Regions from separate parts of the Sphingomonas sp. GW821-FHT09E03 genome, predicted to be linked through region 2. Evidence: predicted binding sites of a transcription regulator. Region 2 holds the regulator's gene; each other region holds the start of a gene.

Region 1 (5,746 bases), on a different contig from region 2:
ACCAATATCGAAGGTGCAAGCCCGCGCGATATCGACGCTGGCGCGCAGCGCATCGGGATAATCACGAAAGCGCCGGACCATTTCCTCCGGTGATTTGAGCGCGCGATCAGCGTTGATCTCACGGCGGTAGCCGAGCTCATCAACGGTGCACTTCTCGCGCACGGCCGTAACCACGTCCTGCAGAAGGCGGGCTTCGGGCGCATGGTAGAGGACGTCACCGGTTGCGACCGCGCGAACCCCGGCGCCGCCAGCCTGCCTAGCCAGCGTATCGATACGGACAGCGTCGTCCGGCCGCCGTCGCTGGAACAGCGCCATGTACCCGCGTCGGCCGTAAACCGTCTTCAGGTCGGCAAGTGCCGCAAGGTTCGCCTGATCCGCCTCGTCCGGTAGCAGGATAGCGATGATTCCCTCCGACCATGGCTCAAGGTCGTGCCAGTGCAGCAGGCAGCCCCCCTTCCCCGCCCGCTTCTTCCCGACGGTCAGGAGCCGTGTGATCCGTGACCAGGCGGGGCGATCGGTCGGATAAAGGATCAGGCGGCGCCCGCAGGAGAGATCGACACGCGTACCCGCGATCGAGCGGACGTCGGTCGCCTTTTGCGCCTCCCAGGCGCGCACGACGCCCGCCACCGTACCGATGTCGCTGATCCCAATCGCGGAATACCCGAGCACTGCCGCCGCCGCGAACAGCTCGTCGGGGCTCGACGCGCCGCGCAGCAGCGAGAAATGGGTGAGCACCTGAAGCTCGACATAGGGCGCGCTCATGCGAACACGCCGTGGATCCACCAGCTGAGATCGCCGGTATCATCATGTGTGCCGTCGCCGCGCCGGAATACCCAGAAACGGCCGCCTGCCTCATCCTCGACGCGGTAATAGTCCCGAACCGCCCAGGTCTCGGCGTCGCGGCGCCACCATTCGCCGTGGATCCGCTCGGGGCCATCGCCGGCGACGACCTTGTGCGCTTCGCCACGCCACTCGAAGCGCCGCGGCGGTTGGTCGGGCAGCAGCGCAATGACGCCCCATAAGGGCTCTGGCCTGGCGAAGAGCCGAACCGGCCGCCGCCATGTCGGCCACCCTGCCGGCATCTCGACCGGGTCGGCGCGCGCGACCGCTCGCTCGGGTACATGGCTCGGGATCGGCGCGATCCGATAGACCGCATTCGGGCCGATGCGGCCGGCGACGACATCGACGAGGCGCGCGGGATCGCGCACCAGAACCTCGCCAGCTAGCACTGCGCCGAGATCCACTGCATCGAGCGGCTCGGTATGCGGTGCCACCAGCAGGAACTGCTCAAGCCCCAGTCCGGGATCGATGCGCTCGATCCTGAGTTTCATGAGGCGCAAGAGATGGGAGACATCACGTGTCGGCCGCGATGTCCCGACCGCAACCACCTGTTCGGTTCCATCGACACACAGCCCCGTCAGTCGGAGCGATCGCGCACCGAGCCCCCTCGCCTGCAGCACCACGGCCAAATCGCCGAGCAAATCCTCCATCACCTGTGCGATCGCCTCGGCCGTGCCGATCGGCTCGAGCAGGCGGCGCTCGACGGCTGGAACGGTGACATCTTCGCGCGGCGTGATCGGCTCCGCCACGCCACCGAGCGCCTGATCGAGCCGGGTGATGGCGGGCAGGCCCAGCCGCCGCGCAAGCGGGCCGCGCGCGACCGGCAAAAGGTCTGCGATAGTCTCGAAACCGAACCGCTTGGCCGCACTGAGCGCCGTGCCGGTCAGTCGCAAGGCGGCGATCGGAAGCGGCGATATCGCTTGGACCGTACCACCGGCCGGCACGATCGTCAGATCTTCCCGGCCGTACCGGGCGAGCGCGTGTGCGGCACCAGGCGTGTCGGCGACCGCGATGCGCGCCGTGAATCCGGCGCGCTGGCAGAAGGCGCGCAGGCGTCGGCAAAAGCGCTCTTCTCCCCCGTAGAGGTGATCGCAGCCGGCGAGGTCAAGCCATAGGCCATCGGTCGGCGTCGCGGCCGCAATGGGCGACCAACGCCGAACGGCAAGCAGCGCCAAGCGATCGAGCAGGACCGCGTCCGCCTCTGGCTGGGCGGGCCGGAAGTCGAGATCGGACACCAGAGCGCGGGCATGGGTAGCGGCCATTCCGACATGGATACCGAGCGAGGCCGCCGCAGCGCACGCCGCCACGACTTCCTCACGCCGCCCGACCTTGCCGACAAGCGCCAGCGGAGCATGAGCGGTTGCGGGCCGTGTCACGATCATGGCCGGTCGGGTGACCGACTGGCTCTTGTACGGATGGCTCGCGGCTTCCGATCGCCGCCCGAGTTCGCGCATGGGCGGCTTCGCATGCGCCGGAAGCGCCGCAATCTTGCCGGCAACCTCGACCTTGGTCGGGGATTGCGCCCGCGCCCAGCGCGCACCCGGCCGCCATCCGCCACCCCTGGGGACAGAGCATTCACCCGGATCGTCGTCGATCGGGAGGTGGAGCGCTAAGCGCTCAGGCCGCGGCGTGGCGTGCCGGTCCAGCCGTCTCAGCCGCTCGATGGCCAAGTGCGGCAGGAACAGCGAGACAACCCGTCTCATCGCACCCCTCCACGATCAATGAGAAGGACCCGCCGGTGCGTTGACGCGCCAGCTCGACCGACCAACGGGCGCGTCCCACCCCGGCAACCTTGAGCCGCTGCGACGGGGCGCTGGCAACCCGCCAGCGCGTCCAGGCAGCGGAGGGCTCGCCGAGCGGGTCTTGCGATCGGCCCCGCCAACGGCGCAGGAGCAGTACGGGAATGTCGGCTTCCGCCGAGACAAGCTGCAGGCGGCGCGTGGCGACCATCGAAACCTTTGCCGCCTCGGCCACCACCGCTGCCGGCGTACCATCCCGGATCGCGTCCTCGACAACCGCCAGAAGCGCGGCGTTGTCCTTGGGCTGGGCGTAGATCACGTTCGCCGAGCACAATCCTGCTTGCGCCAAGCCGGGGGCGTAGAGATCGTTCCGGCAGCTTGCCCAAAGCACCGGGGCACGCGTGTTCCGCGCTTCTCGCGCGGCGATACCGGCAAGGAACAACGTGGCAGCCGCATCGTCGACCAGCGAACAGGTCCGTGCCGCAACCTCGTGCAACGCTCCAGCCCGGAGCCCTCCCCCGTTCAGACGATTGTCCAGGTCACCAACCCCGAACGGCAGGACCCGGTAATCGGCGAGCGGCATCGCGATGCTTCGTAAGTGCGCGATGCTTTGAGGAAGCGAATCGAGGACGGCTGACATGGTGGCTAGACTCTACGTGTTCGCTTTATGTTCCGTTACCGCCGACGCTTGGTCAACGGATTTATGTCTGCCAGATCGAGTCTTTGCGCTTGACCGCAGCCAAGGGCCGGACGGTACGGAGTCGTAACGAACACGCGCTCTACGGCGCGATTTCGAGTGAGTTGCCAGTATCGCCGCGCACGATCACGGGCAGCCGCCACGAAAACTGACGGTACGCACCGCGTGGAACGGTTACACAACAGACCAAAAACAAACCGAGAAGATTTCGCTTTCGTTCTGCCATCGGCTGACTCATAGAATCGAGATGCCGATCCGCCCTGAAAACCGCTGGCTTTACCCGATCGACTGGCGCCAGCTGTCGGACGTGATCCGGTTCGATCGGGCCGGCGCGCGCTGCGAGCACTGCTCGAGGCCGCATATGCGTCGGGTCGCACATCTTGGCGATGGTCGCTGGTGGGATGCCGATGCCGTGTGTTGGCGCTCCGGCCGTGGCAAGCGGATCGCGCTCAAAGGCGGCTTCATTCTGGCGTCGGTACGAACGACGTATGTCGTGCTGGCTTGTGCGCATCTCGATCACGATCCAGGCAACAGCATGCCCGGCAATCTCGCGGCGCTCTGCCAGCGTTGCCATATGATCCACGATGCGGCCGAGCATCGATGGCAGCGCTGGTGGAACGTCTTTCGCCTGCGCGCAATCCGCGACCTGTATGAAGATCCGCGCGTCACGCGAGAGCGCAGCGCGCATTAGAAACCCGGCCGAAGTCTTTGCGTTGGCTCGGGCGCCAGCTCGGCGATCGCCCCCTGCCCGCACCCGGGCTGATACACCTCGACCACGTCATGATTAGCCAGTTTGCGGACCATTAGGCGGGCGCCCGCGACATGCACATCGTCGAGGAGCATCATTGTATCGGCGCTCGGCACGGCTAAGGTCCGGCCAGATCCACTAGGGAGAGTAAGTAGCATGAACATCGGTGAACTGGCGAAGGGCGTCGCTGGGACGACAGGCACGAGCGAGGCAGAGGCCAAGGCCGCAATCGCCGCCGTGTTCGACCAGATCGCAAGCGCGGCCGCAAAGGGCGAAGAGGTCTCGATCGCGGGCTTCGGCAAATTCGCCGTCAAGGATCGTCCTGAGCGCCAGGGCCGCAATCCGTCGACCGGCGAGGCGATGACGATCGCTGCATCGAAGAAGGTCTCGTTCACGCCCGCCAAGGGCCTGAAGGACAAGCTCTAAGACCAGAGTGCCGGCGGGCGAAGCTTGCCGGCACCACGATAGGGTGCTCGGATGTGCAATCGATACAGGCTGACGGCGAAACAGGCGGAGATAGCCGCGACGTTCGGCATCCGCCCGCCTTACGAGCCCGACGAGACGTACCCGGCTCCCGACATCTTTCCGACGGGCAAGAAGACGCCCTTCTTCGGCCAAGTGGTCATCGAGGACGGCACCGACCGGAAGATCGAACGGATGGAGTGGGGTGTACCGACCCAGGTGCCGAGCAAGCGCGACCCAAGCGTAAAGCTCACCAAATACGTGACCAACGTGCGCAATCTCAACTCGAGCTTCTGGCGGTCGATGCTGACAACGCCGGCGCGCCGTTGCCTGGTGCCGGTAACGGCGTTCTCCGAGTTCGGGATCGCGCCTGGCGAGGACGGAAAGAAGCCGCTGCACTGGTTCGACGTGCCTAGCCGCCCGATTTTTGCCTTTGCCGGAATCTGGCGACCGACCGAGCGCGGGAATGCTTACGGATTCCTGACCACCGAGCCGAATGCGATCGTCGCGCCGATCCATCCAAAGGCGATGCCGGTGGTCCTTCACGACGACGACTATGATCGCTGGCTATCGGCACCATGGGACGATCTGAAGGGGCTCGTCGCCCCCTACCCTTCCCAGTTGATGCGGCTCGGCTGACACGCTCATAATCCCCACGATCCAGCATCCGCTGCTGCGCTTTCATGCACTTCGCCGGTGCGCGCGCCAGGCATCATTCCAGTCGTCGTGATGCTCGGGCACGCGGCTGATGAGTTCGCGCCCGTTCGCTGTCAGGTGATCGCGTGCCTTTTCGAGCAGGCGGTCGGCCGCACGGCCCCGGTCACCGTAAACGATCACACGGCGGACCTTCTCCGGGATCGCGACGAAGGCTAGCCGTTCGACACCGCCCAGCGCCCATGTCGGCGTCCCGAACCATTCGGTCGCCGACCGGGCGTCCTCGATCCCTTCGGCAAGGCCCAGCTCGTCGGTCGCAGGCGCAAGACGGATCGCTGCTGTGCCGAGCAGTCCGAGCGCAACCTTCGGCTTTGGGATGGGCTTGCGCAGCACATCGACAGGATCGAGGAAGGTCCGCTGGACGGCAACCAGTCCGAGGTCGTTTTCGACTGCGGCGATCATCGCGGGCATGACGCGTCTGTCGGCACCGGAGCCGAATATGGTCGCCGGGTTGAAGCGCAAAGCCTTGGGATAGGGCGTGGAGAGGCCGCGGGCGACGAGATAGGCTTCGGCGAGCGTGCCCGCGACCGGCACGCTGGCATTCCA
Region 2 (5,746 bases):
GCGGCGTTGACCGTCGCGCTTGGCATCGGGCTGGTCTGGTGGCGCGCCGATCGCGTGGCGGCGCCGGTGCTCGCCCGCCCGGTGATCGCCACCTTCACGGCCAAGGTCCTCGGTATCGAGCCGCTCGCCGCGCGCGAGCTCGTCCGGTTGACCCTGGCCCCGGCGGCGGACGCCTCGCTGCCGCCTCGCCTCCGCGTCAATCTTGCCGCGGCCGACGTACCGGGCGGCCTTGCTCCCAAGGCCGTGATCAGCCTCCAGGCGCGGCTGATGCCGCCGCCCGCGGCGGCGGTGCCCGGTGCCTATGATTATGCCCGTGTCGCCTGGTTCGCGGGGATCGGGGCCACCGGCCGCGGCTTTGCGCCAGTCAGGGTGATCACCCCCGGTGGTTCCGGGTCGGGACTGCGCGCCGCGCTGACCCGTCACATCACGGCGCAGCTACCCGGCAGCGCCGGTGGGATCGCGGCGGCGCTCGCCACCGGCGACGAAGGCTCGATCGCGACCGATGATGCCGATGCAATGCGGCGGGCGGGGCTTGCCCATCTGCTGTCGGTCAGCGGTCTCCACATCACCGCCGCGGTCGCCGCCACCATGTTGCTCGTCACCCGGTTACTGGCGCTGTTTCCTATTATGGCCTTGCGGGTCCGCCTGCCGGTGGTGGCGGGCGTCGCCGGCGCGCTTGCGGCGATTGGCTACACCCTGCTGACCGGCAGCCAGGTGCCGACGATCCGCTCCTGCGTCGCCGCGCTGCTGGTGCTGGTGGCGCTGGCGCTCGGCCGAGAAGCGATGACGCTGCGGCTGCTCGCCATGGGGGCGCTGGTGGTCCTGCTGCTGTGGCCCGAGGCGCTGGTGGGGCCGAGCTTCCAGCTATCCTTCACCGCCATCGCCGCGATCGTCGCGCTGCACGAGCATCCATGGGTGATGGCGCAGGTTGCCGCGCGTGAGGAGGGCAGGGCGCGCGCGCTGGCGCGCAGCACCGCCTCGCTGCTCGTCACCGGGCTTGCCGTCGAGCTCGCGCTGATGCCAATCGCCGTGTTCCACTTCCACAAGGCCGGCCTGTATGGCGCGCTGGCCAATATCGTCGCCATCCCGCTGACTACCTTCGTGATCATGCCGCTGGAGGCGCTGGCACTGTTTGCCGATCTCGCGGGGGGCGGCGCGCCGCTGTGGTGGCTTGCCGAAGGTGCGCTGCAGGCTCTGCTGTGGATCGCGCGCACCGTCGCCGCAGCGCCAGGCGCCGCGGTCGCGTTGCCGGCGATGCCCGATGCCGCCTTCGGGTTGATGATCGGCGGCGGCTTGTGGCTGATGCTGTGGCGCACCCGCTGGCGGGCGCTCGGGCTGGCCCCGCTTGCCGCCGGCGCGCTCTGGGCGCTCACCACCCCGGCGCCGGACCTGCTCGTTACTGGCGACGGGCGTCATCTGGCGATCCGCACCCCCGCGGGGCTGGCGCTGCTCCGCGATCGCGCCGGCGATTACACCCGCAGCATGCTCGCCGAGAATGGCGGCGTCGATGGCGAGCCGCTGCTGCTCGCCGACCAGCCCGCGGCACGCTGCAGCCGTGATCTGTGCATCACCGATGCCCATCGCGGCGCCCTGAGCTGGCGGATCATGGCAACCCGCAGTGCCTATCCCGTGCCAACCGAGGATCTGAGCGTCGCCTGTGCCGGCGCCGATATCGTCGTCAGCGAGCGCTGGCTGCCGCGCCGCTGCACGCCGCGCTGGCTGCGGCTCGACAAGCCAGTGCTGGCGCGGACGGGCGGCGTCGCGGTAACGCTGGTAACCGGAAAAGTGGCAACGGTCCGCATGCGTGGCGACCGCCACCCCTGGCTTGTGGCGCCGACCATTGCGCCAGCGCGTCCGAACTATGAATTCTGGCCCCGCCGCCGCTCGTCGCCACCTCGTCCACGGTGACCACGACTGCCGCCCGGATACCCCGATCATCCTGAACCTGTTCCAGGATCCATGGTCAGAGCTGTTCGCGAGCGTGCGGCACGCGTCGGCCATAGATGCTGCAACAAGCTCAGGATGAAGAACAGGGTAAAGAGGTGGTTGGCCGCGCACTTACCCCATCGTGTCAGCCTCGGCACACTAGAGAGATAGCAGCATTAGCGACGATCAGGGCTCAAGAGACACCGGGCACCAAGCCTGCCGCTCCGTCACCCCACTACATCAACTTCGTCACGATCAACCATCGGCCGTGCCACCACCCTCAATCGTAGCGGCGCAGGATTCCCGACAGCTTACCCTGCACCCGTACATGCGACGGCGCATAGCGCTGCGGCTGATAAGCGCGGTTGGCCGGATCAAGCCGGACCATCGCACCTTCGCGGCGGAAATATTTGAGCGTCGCCTCGCTGTCCTCGATCAGCGCCACCACGATCTCGCCGTCGCGCGCCGTTTCCGTCCGGCGGATCAGCGCGAAATCGCCATCGAGGATGCCGGCCTCGACCATCGAATCGCCCGACACCTCGAGGGCATAATGTTCACCCGAACCGAGCAACGCGGCCGGCACCGCAAGCATCGAACTGCCTTCGAACGCCTCGATTGGTACGCCGGCGGCGATGCGGCCGTGTAGCGGGATCTCGATCACGTCATTGGCCGGCGTCGGGGCCGTCGCGCGAACGTTGCTGGTGCGGGCCGGTGGCGTGGCCGGAGTCGCTACCTTGCGGTCGCCGCGCTCGGGCATCTTGACCACTTCCAGCGCCCTCGCGCGATTGGGCAGGCGGCGGATATAGCCACGTTCCTCGAGCGCGCTGATCAGGCGGTGCACCCCGGATTTCGACTTGAGGTCGAGCGCTTCCTTCATCTCCTCGAACGACGGCGACACGCCAGTCTCTTCAAGGCGATCGTGAATGAAGCAGACGAGTTCGTGCTGCTTGCGGGTGAGCATGGCGGTCCTTCCGTGCCAGAACAGACGCGGAACTTCTAGGGAACGCCCTGACGTCCGTCAAGCGCGCTGATCAGGCGATGACGAGGATTTCCGCCGAGTCGCCGGCCACCGCCGGCGATGCTCCCGTGGCACGGACGATCAGGCAGTGCGACCGCGCCAGGGTAAGCAGCATCGAGCTATCCTGGATGGTGGAGGCATAGACTCGACCGTCGCGGATCTCGGCGCGCAGAAAGTCGGTGCGCGGGCCGTTGGCGGGCAGGTCCTCGCCGAGAATCGCCGTGCTGCTGCGCGGCATCGGGTAGGTGGCGCCGCCAAGCCGGGCGATCATCGGCTTAACGAACAGGATCGCGGTGACGAAGGCGGATACCGGATTACCGGGTAAGCCGAGTACCACCGTGGCGCCGAGCCGACCCGCCATCATCGGCTTGCCAGGCCGCAGCGCGATCCGCCAGAAATCGATGCTCCCGCCCGCGGCCTCGAGCGCGGGCCGGACCAGGTCGTGGTCGCCGACCGAGGCGCCGCCGGTGGTGACGAGGAGGTCCGCGTCGACGGCGGCAAAAGCATCGCGCAACGTCGCAAGATCGTCTGGAAGGATACCGAGATCGACGATGTCGACCGGCAGATCGGCGAGCATCGCCGCCAGCATCGCCCGGTTCGATTCTGGCAGTGCAGCAGGATCGTGCGGCGCGCTGGTGTCGCCGGGCTGGACCAGTTCGTCGCCGGTCGCGACCAAGGCTACCCGCACGCGGCGGTTGACTGCGAGGCTCGCCACCCCGCCGGTTGCCGCCACCGCGATTCGCGCCGGGGTAAGCCGCTCGCCGGCGCCGATCAGCCGGTCGCCCTCATGGAAATCGAGCCCGCGCTGCCGGGTGTTGCGGCCGAGCGCCGGCGGGCCTCCGCCGGTAAGGTGGATGCGATTCCCGTCGCGGCTCACCTCCTCCTGGACCATCACCGTATCGGCGCCCGCGGGCATCGCCGCGCCGGTGAAGATCCGCGCAGTCTGCCCCGCAGCGATTCCGCCTGCATAGGGCCGCCCGGCGGCGCTCTCGCCGACCAGCGTCCAGGGGCCGGGAAGATCGGCGAAGCGGATCGCATAGCCGTCCATCGCCGACAGATCGGCCGCGGGCTGGGTGCGGCGGGCGAGTACATCCGCGGCGGCCCAGCGGCCCGCGGCGGCGGCGAGCGGCACGGTCTCGGCGGCCACGGGCGTGGCGAGAGCGAACAGGCGCGCTTGCGCCTCGGCGATGGGGAGCAGGGTCACGCTCTGGCGGTGGGCGCGGATTGCCGGCGGGTCAACATGGCAGATCCCTGCGGCGGGTCAGGTGCGTGGCGCGTGCCATGCGCCCGACTTGCCGCCGACCTTGCTCAGCAGCCGCACACCATCGATGACCATCGCCTTGTCGAGCGCCTTGGCCATGTCATAGATCGTCAGCAGCGTCACCGAGACAGCGGTAAGCGCCTCCATCTCGACGCCGGTCTTGCCATCGGTCCGCGCCGTCGCGGTGGCGGTGATGCTGTCGTCACCAAGCTCGATATCGATGGCGACGCGCGTCAGCGGTAGCGGATGGCATAAGGGTATGAGCTCGGCGGTCTTCTTGGCGGCCATGATCCCGGCGACCCGCGCGACCGCGATCACGTCGCCCTTCTGCGCGGTGCCGCCGCGGATCGCCGCGAGCGCTTCGGGGCTCATCGCGATCCGCCCGGTCGCGACCGCCTCGCGCGACGTCGGCGCCTTGTCGCCGACATCGACCATGTGCGCCGCGCCCCCGGCATCGAGATGGGTGAGGCCGCTCATCCCACCAGCGCCCGCGTCGCCGCTTCGATATCGGGCTCACGCATCAGCGCCTCGCCGATCAGGAAGCAATGCACGCCACGCGCCGCCATGGCGTCAAGATCGGCGCGGCTGGTGAGCCCGCTCTCGGCGACGAAGGTACAGCCTTCGGGCGCCTTGCCGATCAGCTCGTAGCTGCGCTGGAAATCGACGCTGAAATCGCGCAGGTCGCGGTTATTAACCCCGATCAACCGGCTGTTGAGCTTGAGCGCGCGCTCCAGTTCATGCTCGTCGTGCACCTCGATCAGCGCATCCATCCCGCACTCGGTCGCCGAGGCCTCGATCTCGCGCATTTGCCCATCGTCGAGCGCGGCGACGATGATCAAGATGGCATCGGCGCCGAGCGCACGCGATTCGGTTGCTTGCCAGGGATCGACCATGAAATCCTTGCGGATCACCGGCAGCGTGCACGCCGCGCGTGCCGCGACCAGATAGTCGTCGCTGCCTTGGAACCACTGCTCGTCCGTCAGCACTGACAGGCAGGCGGCGCCACCCGCCTGATAGGCGCGGGCGTGAGCCGGCGGATCGAAATCCTCGCGGATCAGCCCCTTGGACGGGCTCGCCTTCTTGATCTCGGCGATCAGCGCGTGGCCGGGGCGCGCATCGAGCGCTGCCCGGAACCCCCGCGGCTTGCTCACCGCGGCGATCCCCGCGTCAAGATCGGCGAGGCTCGTCGTCGCCTTGCGCGCGGCAACCTCGGCGCGCTTGGTTTCGATGATGCGGGAAAGGATGGTCATCGGTAGGCGATCCACGAATCGAGCAAGGCCGCGGCGCTGCCATGGTCCAGGGTAAGGGCCGCGGCCTCGGCACCGGCGGCCAGCGTCGGGCTGTGGCCGGCGACGACCAGCGCCGCCGCGGCGTTGAGCAGCACCGCGTCGCGATAGGCGCCGTGCCGGCCGTCGAGCAGCGCGCGCAGCGCCGCGGCATTATAGGCCGGATCGCCGCCGCGGATCGCGGCTAGCGGGTGACGGGCGAGCCCTGCGTCGTCGGGGGTAATGGTGCGGGGCAGGGCCACGTCGCCGACCGTC
Region 3 (5,746 bases), 140 kb from region 2:
AGATCGAGGGGCTGCTAGAGTTGCTGCTTCCGCGCTACCGCGCCGAGGGAAAATCGTACGTTACCGTGGCGATCGGCTGTACCGGAGGGAGACACCGCTCGGTCCATGTCGCCGAGCGCATCGCCAGCCGGTTGCGCGCGGCGGGATTTTCGCCCACGATCAACCACCGCGACCTGGGGGCCGCACCGCAAGACTCGCTCGAGGGGTCGCCGGCCAGCAAATGAGTGAAACAGCGTCTGACATGATTGGTCTTGTTCTGGTGACGCATGGGCGGCTCGCCGAAGAGTTCGTCACCGCGATGATCCATGTCGTCGGCCCGCAGGAGCGGGTCGCGACGATCTCGATCGGCCCCGACGACGACATGGAAGAGCGCCGCGCAGACATCGCCGCGGCAATCGCCTCGGTCGACGCGGGGCGTGGGGTGATCGTGCTCACCGACCTGTTCGGCGGCACCCCGTCAAACCTCGCCATCTCGCTGATGCAGCGTGGCCAAGTCGAGGTGATCGCGGGGATGAACCTGCCGATGCTGATCCGGCTCGGCTCGGCGCGCAAGTCGATGAAGGTGGTCGACGCGGTCGCCGCGGCTCGTGAAGCGGGACGCAAATACATTTCGGTGGCGTCGGAAGTGCTCGGCGAGGCGGCGGCGTGAGCGACGTCACGCGGCGGGTGCTGATTACCAACAAGCGCGGGTTGCACGCGCGTGCCAGCGCCAAGTTCGTCACCCTCGCCTCCACCCAGCCGGTCGAGGTCAAGGTGAGCAAGGATGACGGCGCGGTCACCGGCACCTCGATCATGGGGCTGATGATGCTCGGAGCGGCGATGGGCGACGAGATCACGATCAGCGCGACGGGCGACGGCGCCGAGACGGCGGTGGGGGCGTTGTGCGAGCTGGTCGAGGCCAAGTTCGGCGAGGATTGATCCGGCGTCTGCCGCCCTGCCTTCCGCTCTCGGCGCCACTTGGCTAGGGGCAAGCGATGCCCCGTGAGATCACCGCCTTTTCAAATCCGCTCGTCAAGCACGTCCGCGACCTGCGCGACAAGCGCCACCGTCGCGAGGCGCGGCAGTTCCTCGCCGAGGGGCTGCGGATCCTCACCGAGGCGCACGACACCGGCCGCCTGCCCCGCACCCTGTTCTACGCCGCGGCGAGCGCCGACCATCCGCTGGTCCATGCGCTGTCGATCGATGTCGAGGCCAATGGCGGCCAGTCGATCCAGACCACACCGGACATCCTCTCCAAGCTGTCGGGCAAGGACAATCCGCAGGCGGTAGTCGGCGTGTTCGACGAGTTTGAGGTCACCCTCGCCGACCTCGACCGGCACAGTGCCGGCATCTGGCTGGTTGCCGAGCGGCTGCGCGACCCGGGCAATCTCGGCACCATCCTGCGCACCGGCGATGCGGTCGGCGCGGGCGGGCTGATCCTGATCGGCGAATCGGTCGATCATTTCTCGGTCGAGGCGGTGCGCGCGAGCATGGGGGCGTTGTTCACCGTGCCGGTGGTGCGCAGCGGCTGGGAGGCGTTCCTCGGCTGGCTGCGCGAGGGGCCGGGGCAGCTGGTGGGGCTGAGCCTCGACACCAGCCACGACTATCGCACCGCCCGCTATGCCGCGCCGACCTTCCTCCTCACCGGCAACGAGGCGCAGGGCATGCCCGCGGACTATGCCGATGCCTGCGACCTCCTGGTCAAGATCCCGATGCACGGCAAGGCCGACAGCCTCAATGCGGCGGTTGCGACCGCGGTGATGGCCTATGAGGTGCTCGCGCAGCAGCGCGGCTGACCGTCACGCCGCGGCGTCGGGCAGCACCTCGAGCTTGGTGAGCGGACGGACCGCCTGTTCGCCGAGCGGCAGCGGCTCGATCGACTTGCCGCCGGTATCGATGTTGAGCGCCTCAAACCGCTTGGCGCTGGTGAGCACCTGGCTTTCGAGGCTGCCGACGAACGAGTTGTAGGCCCCCATCGCGGTATCGAGGTTCTTGCCGAGCCGCGCGACATGGCCGCCCATCACCACCAGCCGCTGGTACAGCTCCTTGCCAAGCGTGCCGATCTCGCGCGCCTCCTTGGCGAGCTTCTCCTGGCGCCATACCGCCGAGACGGTGCGGGCGATGGCGATGAGGTTGGTCGGTGTCGCGAGCAGCACGCGCTTGTCGAACGCGAAGTCCCACAGCGTCGGATCATGTTCGAGCGCGGCGGAGAGGAAATGCTCGCCGGGAACGAACATCACGACATATTCGGGCGAATCCTCGAACTGCTGCCAGTAGCTCTTATTGCCGAGGCCGTTGACGTGCGCGCGCATCGAGGCGGCATGGGCGACCAGCCCGGCGAGCCGCTCGCTGTCGTCGACCGCGCCGAACGCGTCCTGATAGGCGTTGAGCGAGACCTTGGCGTCGATGATCAGCGACTTGCCGCCGGGGACGCGAACGATCGCGTCGGGGCGCAGGCGACCACCCTCGCCGTCCGAGACGCTGACCTCCATCGCGAAATCGGTGTGCTCGGCAAGCCCGCAGGTCTCGAGCACGTTGCGCAGCTGCTGCTCGCCCCAGCGGCCGCGTGCCTTGGGGGCGTTGCGTAGCGCGTTGACCAGCTTGGCGGCCTCGCCCGATACCCGCTCCTGGCCGAGCCGCATCTGCTCGATCTGGCCCTTGAGGTCGCCGAACGCATCGCGCCGCTCGGCCTCGACCTTGGCGACGCCTTCTTCGTAGCGGAGCAGGCGATCGTTGACCGGCTGGAGCATCGACTTGAGGTTCTGGCCGGCGAGCTCCTCGGATTGCTTGAAGCGGGCATCGGCGCGCTCGAGGAACGCCTTTTGCGCATCGCTCAACAACTTGTTGGCGACGTCGCCAAATTGCGCGGCCATCACCTCCTTGGCCTCGCGCAGCTCGATCAGCCGCGCCTCGAACGCCTCGCCCTGCGCCTTGAGCGTCGCGTAATCGGTGCGCAGCGCGTCGCGATCGGCGCGGGTGGCGTCGAGATCGACGCGCAGCCGATCGGCGACCTGGGCGCGCTCGGCATTCTGGGCGCGCAGGCTCGCGACCTCGCGCATTGCCTCGTTGCGTTCGCGCTCCACCGCGTCACGGGCCTGACGGGCGAGATCGGCGTCGCCGGCGCGGGTTTGGGCGACCGCGAGATCGGCGGCGAGCGTGCCGTTGCGGCGGCTGGCGAGCAGCCAGCCGACCAGCAGGCCGGCGACCGCGGCGAGGATGGCGACGATGATCAACTGGCCCACTTCAATCCCCAAACTTGTCTAACTTCGCGCATATCGCACTTGGTGCACGGCGCCGGCCGAGGCGGAGTCCTGCCACCGGCGGTGAGGAACATAGATCGAACGTGGTGTGTAGGACAGGGGGAATTTGGGGGTGGCGCCGCGGGCTTAGCGGTGGGCGTCGCCCCTCGTCATCATACCAGCAGAGGCTGGCATCTCCCTGGGACGGCGATGTGCCTGGCCTCGAGGAGACCCTGGCCTTCGCTGGGGTGACGGAATTTATTGGCTGACGGTGTTCAAGGGGCGCGCGGCCGCCCCCGATCACCCGGCTTTGCGGGTTTTTGCGAGCTTCTTCAGCAGCATGTCGCGCTTCAACCGGCTGACGTGATCGATGAACAGAACGCCGTTGAGATGGTCGATCTCGTGCTGCATGCAGGTTGCGAGCAGGCCGTCGAGTTCGCGCTCGTGCGCCTCGCCCTGCTCGTCCAGCCACTTCACGCGGCAGCGGGCGGGCCGTGATACCTCGGCATATTGCTCGGGGATCGACAGGCAGCCTTCATTGTAGGTGGAGGTCTCGTCGCTGAGCTCGAGGATCTCGGGATTGATATAAGCGTGGGGGTCGCGGATCGGCTTTTCGTCCTCGCCCTGCTCTTCCTGCAGATCGATCACGAGGATGCGCTGATCGATGCCGACCTGGATCGCAGCGAGGCCGATGCCATGGGCGTCGTACATGGTGTCGATCATGTCGGCGACGATCGCACGCGTGGCGTCGGTGACGGCCTCGACGGGCTTGGAGACGACACGAAGACGCGCGTCGGGGACTTCGACGATGGGGAGAACGGCCATGGCCGTTCAGCTAGGATGTGGGCCGAAGGTCGTCAAGCGAGCGGGGATTGGTGAACGCTCGCCTGTCCGGCCGTTCAGGCACCGTTGATAGACCCAGTCCGACACCGGCCCGGTTTCTCGACGTCGCTCGAGCGGAACGGAGGGGGCAAGCGACGGACCTGGCCGGCTAGCTCGGCTGCGGCGGGCGCTTGCCCTTGGTGCGGCTGGTGAGATGGAAGCGTTGGCAGCGGTCGCATCGGTAGGGGCGCAGCGGATAAGCGGCCGCGCGGGCGACGATCAGCGCATCCGCCGCGGTCGCATAGCGCTGTTTGCGGGCGCAGATGCTGAGGCGCGTACGCATCGTGAAGCTTTCGCCATCGTGATCAATCGCGGGAGCCTAGCCTCTCTGCCCGTCCTGCTGAACTTGTTTCAGCATCCAGGGCCTGCACATCGCCCGCGCTTGCCGGCAGTGACGGGCCATGGATGCTGAAACGAGTTGAGGATGACGAGTGTGGCGGCGGACCGGTCAGCCGCTCGCCGCCTTCCTCGCCGCGTGGCCATCGGAACGGACACGCTCCAGCGCCTCGGCTTCGATCTTGGCGAGCTCGGCGATGGTCTGGTCGAGCGCGATGCGGTGCTGCTCGAACTCGACGATGCGCTCGCGGCAGCGCGCGGCGAGCGCGCGCATCTGTTCGAGGTGCTGCGGATCGGCATCGTAGAGGTCGAGGAACTCCTCGATGTCCTTGAGCGAAAAGCCGAGCCGCTTGCCGCGCAGGATGAGCTGCATGCGCGCGACCTCGCGGCGGCGATACACCCGCGTGGTGCCGATCCGGCACGGCTCGATCAGCCCCTTGTCCTCGTAGAAGCGCAGCGTCCGCGGCGTGACGCCGAGAAAATCGGCGACCTCCTGGATGCCCTTCAGATCGGCGCCCTCGTCCATAGCCTGCCCTTCCCCCACGCCGTTTATGACGCCGCCTTGGCGAGTTCTTCCTCGACCAGCTCCTTCTTGGACAGCTTGCCGATCAACGTCTTGGGCAGGCTGTCGCGGATCTCGATCTCGCGCGGAAGCTCGATCTTGCTGATCTTGTCGCGGAGGAAGTCACGCAGGCTGTCGGGCGTGGCGGCATCGGGCGACGACAAGGTGACGAACGCCTTGGGGCTTTGCCCCCGATATTTGTCGGGCACACCGATCACCACCACCTCGACCACCGCCGGGTGCTCGTACAGCGCTTCCTCGATGATCCGCGGATAGACGTTGTAGCCACCGCACAGGATCATGTCCTTGATCCGGTCGACCAGGAACAGATAGCCGTCGGCGTCGAGATAGCCGACATCGCCGGTGCGCAGCGCGCCATCGACAAATGCCGCATCGGTCTCGTCGGGCTTCAGCCAATAGCCCTGCATCACCTGGGGGCCGCGCGCGCAGATCTCGCCCTTCTCGCCGGCGGGCATGATCCGGGTGGGATCCTCGCGATCGCGGATCTCGATGGTGGTGCCGGGGAACGGCAGCCCGGCCGAGCCCTTCTTGTTGATCCCCTCGAACGGGTTGCAGGTGATGATTGGCGAAGCTTCCGACAGGCCATAGCCCTCGACCAGCTTGGCGCCAGTAAAGGTCTCGAACGCTTGGCGGACCTCCTGCGGCAGCGGTGCGCCGCCCGAAATGCACACCTTGATCGAGGAGAGATCGAGCGTCTGCTTCTCGGCGACGCCGTTCAGCGCATTGT

The links. The regulator LexA, encoded in region 2, represses DNA repair genes until DNA is damaged. The targets are predictions, from matches to a motif close to GTTCCNCNCTTGTTCT.
Region 1: AC07M8_RS16480 (protein ImuA) is a predicted target of LexA. The motif match lies at 3,238-3,253, and genes of this name have one in related genera.
Region 3: AC07M8_RS10915 (DNA recombination protein RmuC) is a predicted target of LexA. The motif match lies at 3,307-3,322, and genes of this name have one in related genera.

Annotation. Positions count from the first base shown of each region.
Region 1 is NZ_JBWKOS010000010.1:35,199-40,944, reverse strand. Features, by position in the region: gene AC07M8_RS16490 (error-prone DNA polymerase) at 1-762, opposite strand, end outside; gene AC07M8_RS16485 (Y-family DNA polymerase) at 759-2,543, opposite strand; gene AC07M8_RS16480 (protein ImuA) at 2,458-3,162, opposite strand; gene AC07M8_RS16475 (hypothetical protein) at 3,524-3,967, shown strand; gene AC07M8_RS16470 (HU family DNA-binding protein) at 4,181-4,450, shown strand; gene AC07M8_RS16465 (SOS response-associated peptidase) at 4,502-5,125, shown strand; gene AC07M8_RS16460 (DUF7146 domain-containing protein) at 5,168-5,746, opposite strand, start outside.
Region 2 is NZ_JBWKOS010000004.1:255,672-261,417, reverse strand. Features, by position in the region: gene AC07M8_RS11560 (ComEC/Rec2 family competence protein) at 1-1,908, shown strand, start outside; gene lexA (transcriptional repressor LexA) at 2,207-2,887, opposite strand; gene AC07M8_RS11550 (molybdopterin molybdotransferase MoeA) at 2,958-4,148, opposite strand; gene moaC (cyclic pyranopterin monophosphate synthase MoaC) at 4,206-4,682, opposite strand; gene trpC (indole-3-glycerol phosphate synthase TrpC) at 4,679-5,455, opposite strand; gene trpD (anthranilate phosphoribosyltransferase) at 5,452-5,746, opposite strand, start outside.
Region 3 is NZ_JBWKOS010000004.1:119,522-125,267, reverse strand. Features, by position in the region: gene rapZ (RNase adapter RapZ) at 1-224, shown strand, start outside; gene AC07M8_RS10930 (PTS sugar transporter subunit IIA) at 242-649, shown strand; gene AC07M8_RS10925 (HPr family phosphocarrier protein) at 646-918, shown strand; gene AC07M8_RS10920 (TrmH family RNA methyltransferase) at 975-1,775, shown strand; gene AC07M8_RS10915 (DNA recombination protein RmuC) at 1,779-3,221, opposite strand; gene def (peptide deformylase) at 3,519-4,043, opposite strand; gene AC07M8_RS10905 (hypothetical protein) at 4,210-4,383, opposite strand; gene AC07M8_RS10900 (MerR family transcriptional regulator) at 4,549-4,962, opposite strand; gene AC07M8_RS10895 (long-chain-fatty-acid--CoA ligase) at 4,986-5,746, opposite strand, start outside.